2 regions of the Bradyrhizobium sp. 41S5 genome follow, and region 2 is predicted to be linked to the other one. Evidence: riboswitches for the same ligand, from Rfam matches in the RefSeq annotation. Region 2 holds a riboswitch; the other holds the start of a gene.
What was found. Region 2 has a riboswitch for glycine ahead of HAP47_RS16245 (D-amino acid dehydrogenase). Riboswitches for the same ligand answer to the same signal wherever they lie in the genome.
Positions count from the first base shown of each region.

Region 1: another riboswitch for glycine. It lies ahead of gcvT (glycine cleavage system aminomethyltransferase GcvT); the one in region 2 lies ahead of HAP47_RS16245 (D-amino acid dehydrogenase).

Region 1 is NZ_CP083721.1:3,278,219-3,282,631, forward strand. Features, by position in the region: gene gcvP (aminomethyl-transferring glycine dehydrogenase) at 1-214, opposite strand, end outside; gene gcvH (glycine cleavage system protein GcvH) at 237-602, opposite strand; gene gcvT (glycine cleavage system aminomethyltransferase GcvT) at 623-1,768, opposite strand; glycine riboswitch at 1,910-1,998, opposite strand; gene alaS (alanine--tRNA ligase) at 2,200-4,413, shown strand, end outside.
Region 2 is NZ_CP083721.1:3,446,955-3,451,367, forward strand. Features, by position in the region: gene HAP47_RS16235 (ArgE/DapE family deacylase) at 1-1,100, opposite strand, end outside; gene HAP47_RS16240 (hypothetical protein) at 1,097-1,294, opposite strand; gene HAP47_RS16245 (D-amino acid dehydrogenase) at 1,421-2,728, opposite strand; glycine riboswitch at 2,794-2,907, opposite strand; glycine riboswitch at 2,911-3,016, opposite strand; gene HAP47_RS16250 (M20/M25/M40 family metallo-hydrolase) at 3,109-4,239, opposite strand.

The DNA.
Region 1 (4,413 bases), 170 kb from region 2:
TATGCGCGAGCGCTTCGGTTTCGCTCAGCGCCCGGCCGAGATCGAGCGGCGCCTTCTGGAGGATCGACGCCGGCAACGTCTCGTTCATCAGCGCCTGCAAGCTCGCGGCGCCGACCGTTTCCAGCATCGCGTTGATGTCGCGCGGGGATGGTCCGATGTGGCGGCGGACGAAATCGGTGGCGGCTTCGTTGATCGGCTTGAAGGGCGCGTTCATGGCTTGATCCTTAAACTGATCTTCAGGCGGTGTGCGCGGCGTAGGCGGCCTCGTCCATCAGGCCGCCGAGTTCGCCCTTGTCGGCAATCCTGAGCTTGAAGAACCAGGCCTTGCCGACGGCATCCGAATTGACCAGCGCGGGCTCGGCCGCGAGCGCCTCGTTGACCTCGATCACTTCGCCGGTGATCGGTGCGTAGACGTCGGAGGCGGCCTTGACGGATTCGACGACCGCGGCGGCCTCGGCTTTCTTCAGGTTGCGGCCGACCTTGGGCAGTTCGACGAACACGACGTCGCCGAGCTGCGACTGCGCGTAGTCGGTGATCCCGATCGTGGCGACGTCGCCCTCGATGCGGAGCCATTCGTGGTCGGACGTGTACAGCGTCGTCATGGGGATCGATCCTTTGGCGTTTAGCGTTTGTAGGTATTGGGGACGAAGGGCGTGGCGGCGACCTTGAGCGGCAGCCGTTGGCCGCGCACTTCGGCAAAAACGGTGGTGTCGAGCGCGGAAAGGGATGTCGGCAGATAGCCCATCGCAACCGGCGCATTGAGGCTCGGGCCGAAGCCGCCCGAGGTCACCTTGCCGATTGGCTCGGTCGAGGTCGGATCGGCGAACAGGCCGGCGCCTTCGCGCACCGGCGCGCGGCCGTCGGGCCTCAGGCCGACACGGCGGCGGGAAGCGCCTTGTCCGAACTGTGCGAGAATCTTGTCGGCGCCCGGAAAGCCGCCGGCGCGGGCGCCGCCGCTGCGGCGAACCTTTTGCACCGACCATTCCAGCGCGCCTTCGACCGGGGTCGTCGTGGTGTCGATATCGTGGCCATAGAGACAAAGCCCGGCCTCGAGGCGCAGGCTGTCGCGCGCGCCGAGCCCGATCGGAAGTACATCGGGATTGTCCAGCAATGCGGTGACCAGGGCCTCCGCCTTGTCTGCGGGCACGGAAATCTCAAAACCGTCCTCGCCGGTATAGCCGGAGCGCGAGACGAAGCAGTCGATATCGCCGACGCGGCGCGGACCGGCGTCCATGAATTTCATCGAACTGACATCTGCACAAAGTTTCGCCAGCGCCGATTCGGCTTTCGGCCCCTGCAGCGCGACCAGCGCGCGGTCGGCCAGCGACACGATCTCGCAAGCATCGGAGAGATGCGCGCGCAGATGCGCCTCGTCCTCGGCCTTGCAAGCGGCGTTGACCACCAGGAACAGGTGATCGCCGAAATTCGCGACCATCAGGTCGTCGAGCAGGCCGCCGTCATTGTTGGTGAATTGCGCGTAGCGCTGCCGTCCCGGCGCGATGCCGACGATGTCCTGCGGCACCAGTTTTTCCAGCGCGAGCGCAGCGTCGCCGACCTTGCCGGATTTGGCCTTCAGCACGAGCTGGCCCATGTGCGACACGTCGAACAGGCCGGCTTCCTTGCGGGTGTGCAGGTGCTCCTTCAGCACGCCGGCCGTGTATTGCACCGGCATGTCGTAGCCGGCGAACGGCACCATCTTGGCGCCGCGCGCCAGATGCAGCGCGTGCAGCGGGGTCTGTTTCAGCGGGGAGGTTTCGCACGCAAGCATCACGGGGCCCTCGCGGTTCCCGCCGGGGACCTATTTCCCCTTGAGAAACCTGCAGAAAGCCCCATCTGTCGCTGTGCCTGAGAGTATTATCCCGTCGGCGGACGCATCGGGGAGAACCCCAGCGCCTCTTTCCAGATGTTAGACGTCACGCGGTCCTTTTGCCTGAGAGTTTCCGGGGCGGTTGCTCCTTCGGCGCCGGCGGTAAGGCCGATCTCTCCCGACGTGACTAGTAACAGGTAGGTAGAAAACACGGCGCCACCAAGACTGTCAACGCAGCTCTCGCTGCTATCCAATGGGCTTTGTGCTACCGCGGCAAGCCCATGATCCGCCTGCACAGTTTCTGGACACCGCAGCTGGCAATGTCTAAAAGCGTTCGGCCGGAAAATGACGCCTTTTTGCGGTGGCCGGCCCCTTTTTTCGATTGGATGAACATGAGCAGCGTCAACGACATCAGGTCGACATTTCTGAACTTCTTCAAGGAGAACGGCCACGAGATCGTGGCGTCGTCGCCGCTGGTTCCGCGCAACGACCCGACCCTGATGTTCACCAATGCCGGCATGGTGCAGTTCAAGAACGTCTTCACCGGCGTCGAGAAGCGCAGCTATCAGCGTGCCACGACGTCGCAGAAGTGCGTCCGCGCCGGCGGCAAGCATAACGACCTCGACAATGTCGGCTACACCGCGCGCCATCTCACCTTCTTCGAGATGCTCGGCAACTTCTCGTTCGGCGATTACTTCAAGGAGCGCGCGATCGAGCTCGCCTGGAATCTGATCACCAAGGATTTTGGGCTGAAGAAAGACAAGCTGCTCGTCACCGTCTACCACACCGACGACGAGGCGGCCGGCTACTGGAAGAAGATCGCGGGCTTCTCGGACGATCGCATCATCCGCATCGCGACCTCGGACAATTTCTGGGCGATGGGCGATACCGGCCCGTGCGGTCCGTGCTCCGAGATCTTCATCGATCGCGGCGAGCATATCTGGGGCGGACCTCCGGGCAGCCCGGAAGAGGACGGCGATCGCTTCCTCGAATTCTGGAACCTGGTGTTCATGCAATACGAGCAGGTGACGAAGGAGGAGCGCGTGGCGCTGCCGCGTCCCTCGATCGACACCGGCATGGGGCTTGAGCGCATGGCCTGCATTCTGCAGGGCGTCGAGAGCGTGTTCGAGACCGATCTGTTCCGCCACCTGATCGATGCGGCCGCATCTGCGCTCGGCCATGGGCCGAACCCGCAGAACGTGGCGTCGTACCGGGTGATCGCCGATCATCTGCGCTCCTCGGCGTTCCTGATCGCCGACGGCGTGCTGCCGTCGAACGAGGGCCGCGGCTATGTGCTGCGCCGGATCATGCGCCGCGCGATGCGCCACGCGCAGCTGCTCGGTGCGAGCGAGCCGCTGATGCATCGGCTGGTCTGGGCGCTGGTCCGCGAGATGGGCCAGGCCTATCCGGACCTGGTGCGCGCGGAGAAGCTGATCGAGGAGACGTTGCAGCTGGAAGAGACGCGCTTCCGCAAGACGCTGGTGCGCGGCCTTTCGATCCTCGACGAGAAGAGCGCCGGCCTCAAGAAGGGCGACATGTTCGACGGCGACACCGCGTTCACGCTGTACGACACCTACGGATTTCCGCTGGACCTGACGCAGGATGCGCTGAAGTCGCGCGGCATCAGCGTCGATCAGGCATCGTTCACCGACGCGATGAACCGCCAGCGCGAGAAGGCGCGCGCCTCCTGGGCAGGCTCCGGCGAGGCGGCCACGGAGACCATCTGGTTCCCGCTGCGCGAGAAGCTCGGCGCAACCGAATTCCTCGGCTATGAGACCGAGAGCGCGGAAGGCGTGGTGACGGCACTGGTCAAGGACGGCGCCGAGGTCGACGGCCTCAAGGCCGGCGAGAGCGGCGCGATCGTGTTGAACCAGACGCCATTCTATGCCGAGTCCGGTGGTCAGGTCGGCGACGTCGGCATCCTGACCGGCGAAGGGGTCAAATTCCGCGTCACCGATATGCAGAAGAAGGCCGGCGACCTGTTCGTGCATGTCGGCACGGTGGAGCAGGGCACCCTGAACGTCGGCACCGCCCTACAGCTCGAGGTCGACCACGCCAGGCGTTCGTCGATTCGCGCCAACCACTCGGCGACGCATCTGCTGCACGAGGCGCTGCGCCAGGTGCTCGGCGATCACATCGCGCAACGCGGCTCGCTGGTCGCGCCCGATCGCCTGCGCTTCGATTTCGTGCATCCGAAGCCGATTACGCCGGAAGAGCTCGCCCGGGTCGAGGACATCGCCAACGATGTCGTGCTCGAGAATGACGAGGTGACGACCCGCGTCATGGGTGTCGACGACGCCCGCGAAGCCGGTGCGCGCGCACTGTTCGGCGAGAAGTATGGCGACGAGGTTCGCGTCGTCTCGATGGGCAAGAGCGCCCGCGAGCACGGCCAGAACGCGCTTGGCTGGTCAGTCGAGCTCTGCGGCGGCACCCATGTTCGTCGCACCGGCGACATCGGCCTGATTTCGGTGACCAGCGAGAGCGCGGTCGCGTCCGGCGTCCGCCGCATCGAAGCGCTGACCGGACATCATGCGCGTAAGCACGCCAACGACACCATGACGCTGGCGAAGACCGCGGCGGCCGAGCTGCGCACCACGATCGAGGAT
Region 2 (4,413 bases):
GGAGCCTGGAAGACGGAGTGATGGGCGGCAGACAAAGCTGCTTCCGCTTCGCTGCCGGGCTCGCACACCGCTGCGTCCGCCTGAAAGCCACTCCACACGAGCTCGGCCGGATTGTCGGACAGGAAGTCGTCGGCATTGTGCGCCTCAGTCAGGCATTCCTCGATGCCGCGCATCGCCTGCTGTGGTGTTTCGCCCGGCAAGAGACCAAGCCGGCAATCCAGCTCGCACCACGCCGCGGTCGAACTGGCCCAATCGCCGCCTTTGATGATCCCGACGTTGAACTTGATCGGGTTCTTGACGGTGCGGAACCAGCCGTTGTCGAGCGCCCGGGCATTGAGCGCCTTGGTGTAATCCTGAAACGCGCGCACCAGATGCATCGCCGACAGGATCGCGCTGGTACCGGCCTCGGAATAGGCGACATGCACCGGCGTGCCGCGGACGCGCAGGCGAAACCAGACGGCGCCAACCTGGGCGCGCGTGAGCGTGTATCCGGTCGGCTCGGGAATCAGGCAGGCGTCGGCGCGATAGCCGCGCATCAGCGTCGACAGCGCGCCGTTGCCGGTGCTCTCTTCCTCTGTCACGGTCTGCAGATGGATGCGCCCGCCCGGGGCATACCCGGCGTCGCGGATGGCATCGAGCGCGAAGATCATTGCCGAGACACCGGCCTTCATGTCTTGCGCGCCGCGCCCGAACATCCAGCCGTCGTGCACGACGCCCGCGAACGGCGGCTGGTCCCAAAGGTCAGCGGGCCCCTCCGGCACCACGTCGATATGACCTTGCAAGATCAGGCTGCGACCGCTGCCCTTGCTGTTGAGCGTCGCAACGACCTGCTGCGATCCCGCAAGATCGATGCCGTCCATTGGTGCAGCCTTCGGATGGCTCATCAGGTTGACGTCGGCAAGGCTGAACGCATCGACGTCGTAGCGGCGCTTTGCGAATTGCTCGGCCAGCCAGCGTTGCTGCGGTGCTTCCTGTCCGCGCAAGCTGCGAAACTGCACCATGCGCGACAGGAACGCGATCTGATCGTCGAAGTTTCGATCGACCGCCGCACACAGCTCCGCGGCAATCTGATCCGGCCTGGTCAACGTCTCTGTTGTCATGTCGCGCCTTTCGTGGAGCCCAGCGCAGAGGCCTGAGCGTTGACCGCTTCGGAAAGGCGGCGCGCCGAGTTGGTGCACGTGCCGGCGGCGAGGTTACGTATCGGTCCGCCGAAGAAATCGCAGCCGGCACGCCTGCCGTCCGGAATCCCGCGCCGGACCGCAATGCCATGCGTGTCCGCCACCCCAATGCGCATTGTCCCCTCCCGCGCTGAAGCGCTTTTCCGCAATGTGACGCTAGTCCTTGTCATGCGGTGTTTCTCAGCGAATTCCGACTTGGCCACACGCAAATACGCTCATAATCTTCCTCGTCGGCCGGATAATCAGGGGAAAGCTGCGCGGGCGGTCGCGGTCGCATCGACCTGCGACGGCACCATCGAAGGCGTGTCGAGGTCGCGCCAGTCATCGATCGCCCCTGCCACCATCTGCGCCGTCGCGGCCGACAGCGTCCAGCCGAGGTGACCGTGGCCGGTGTTGTAGAACACGCCCGGAATCCGTCCGGCGCGCACCACCGGCATCATGTTCGGCATCATCGGGCGCAGGCCGGCCCACGGCACGACCCTCGACGTGTCGATGCCGGGAAAATGCTGCCGCACCCAATCCACCAGCGGCTGGATGCGGTCGGCGCGAATGTCGCGGTTGAAGCCGTTGAACTCGGCCGTGCCGGCGACGCGGAAGCGGTCGGCGCCGAGCCGGCTGGTGACGATCTTCGCGGCTTCATCGAGCAGGCTGACGGTCGGCGCAGCGTCCCGGCTTGGCGGCGCATCGAGCTGCACGGTGATCGAATAGCCCTTCACCGGATAGACGTTGACGCGGTCGTTGAGCAGGCCGGCGAAGTGGCGGCTCGCGACGCCGGCGCAAATGACGATGCCGTCCGCCTGCAACTCATGTCGCGTCGCGACCGCAGCATCGTGCGAAGCGGCTTCGTTCCAGCCGATGCGGAAACCGTCGTCGCCGCGCGCGATCGCATCGACGTCGGCTTCATGGACGAAGCTCGCGCCGCGGCGGATGCAGGCGTCGGCGAGCCCGCGCGTGAACTTGTGGATATCGCCGGTCGCATCCGACGGCGTGAAGAAGCCGCCATAGCAGGTCGTCTGCAGCGCAGGTTCGATGCTGCGGACTTCGTCCGCCGTCACCGGGCGGCGGTCGAGCCCGCCTTGTTGCAGCAGCGTGTTGACGCGCAGGCCCGCCTCGAAGCCGGCCTTGTCGTGATAGACGTGCAAGATGCCGCGGCGTTCGAGATCGAAGGCGATATTCTCGCGCTGCGCGATCGAGAACAGATGCCTGCGCGCTTCGATTGCGAGCCGCGTGGTCTCGATGGTGTTGGTGCGGTAGCGGCCGATGTGGCCGACGAACTCGCCGATCCAGGAATATTTGTGCCAGCTCGGCTTCGGATTCATCAGCAGCGGCGCGTCGCTGCGAAGCATCCAGCGCAACCCCTTGAGAATGGTCGCGGCGTTGTTCCACACCTCTGCGTTGCTGGCGGAAAGCTGTCCGCCATTGGCGAACGAGGTTTCCATCGCGGCGTAGCGATGCCTGTCGAGGACAGTCACCCGGTAGCCGCGTTCGAGCAGGGCATAAGCGGTCGTCACGCCGGTGATGCCGGCGCCAATGATTGCGATGTGAGGCATGGTGGTCTTCAGGCTCCCGTGGGTTAGAGTCGCCGAACCACCGGTGAAACCGGCGTCGGCGCCCCATCTGTCACGGTACCTGAGAGCTTGATCCGCATCGGGCCTCGGCCCGATGGCAGACTATCCCCTTCGGTGGACGTCACGGCCCTTGATGCGGTCGTGTCCGCCTCTCTCCAGATCGTCCTGACGATACAGTCCTTTTGCCTGAGAGTTTCCGGGGCGGTTGCTCCGTCGGCGCCGAAGCAACAACACGAATGTTGTTGCTACGATCTCTCCCGCATCGTCGCGTTGGACGGCCGGACCGTAGGCGAAGCCTCAAAATTGGACAAGGCTAAATTTCGGTCCGGCATTGCCAACGTGTTGTGCAGTGCAAATCGATGTTAGTCCAGCGTCGCCAGCAGTGCCGCCATCAGGCGGCCGCGCTCGGCGAGACTCTCGATCTCGATATGTTCGTTGAGCGTATGCGCATCGGCGCCGCGAACGCCGAGGCCGTCGAGGGTAGGGATGCCCATCGCGCCGGTGAAGTTGCCGTCCGATCCGCCGCCGGCGCTGCCGTGCGGCAGATCGAGGCCCATCGCCGCTGCAAGGTCCTTGGCCTTTTCATAGAGCGCCATGGTGCCGGCATCGGGCTCCCATACCGGGCGGGTGACGCCGCGCGTCACCTTGAAGGTCACGTCGTTGGCGGTGCCCGACAGCGCCAGCATGCGCTCGACGCCGCGGTCGAGATCGGCCTGGCGCTTGGCCATGCTGAGCGCTTCGCCGGTGCAGGTCGTTGCGACGCAATTGACCCATTGCCCGCCATGCACGATGCCGACCGAGAAGGTGCAGTCTTCGGTGGTCATGCCGTCGATGGCAATGATTTTCCGGGCCATTTCGCGGATAGCGGAACGGCCGGAGGACAGCGTCGCGCCGGCGTGGCTCGGCTTGCCGACAGCTTCCAGATTGAAGCGCGCGATTGCGTAGCGGCCGGTGACGACGCCGTTGTTCGGCCGGCCGGGCTCCGGCACCAGCACGTATTTGTTGCGCGCGGCTTCCGCCTCGATGATGTCGCGCGTCGATGGCGTGCCGACCTCTTCATCGGGCGTGAACAGCACCGTGATCGGCAGCGGCGTCGTAAAGGAGGCGCGCGCCAACTGCCGGATCGCCTCGATCGACAGATAGTTGCCGCCCTTCATGTCGAAGATACCGGGCCCGAAGCACTTGTTGCCTTCGCGCCGCCACGCGAGCTTTTCGATGGTGCCGACGGGGTGCACGGTGTCCAGATGGCCGGCGATGAGGATGCCGGGCTGGCCTTGTTTCGGATGGGGAAAACGGGCGCGGACGCAGCCGGCAAAGCCCTGGCGTCCCGCGATGCGTTCGATCGTCGCACCCATGACCGCCATCTCGCGCGCGGCGAGGTCGAGCATGCGCTCGACTGCGGCCGCATCCCATGTCGGGCTCTCGCATTCCACCCAGCTGCGCAGCCCCTGCAGCATCGCTTCGGAATCAAAAGGAAGATTGGCGGGGTTCATGTCTTTTCTCTCTTGTTGTTTGTGCGCGCCGATACACGTTCGCGTGCCGTACGAAAAGCTCGGAAGACGAGTTTGTAAAGTCAAATGCGCTGAACCTGCCGCTCATTCGTTCGTATACGTTCGATCTTGCCGGAAACCGATTGACGCGCATTGCGCTTGATGCAAGTCTCGATT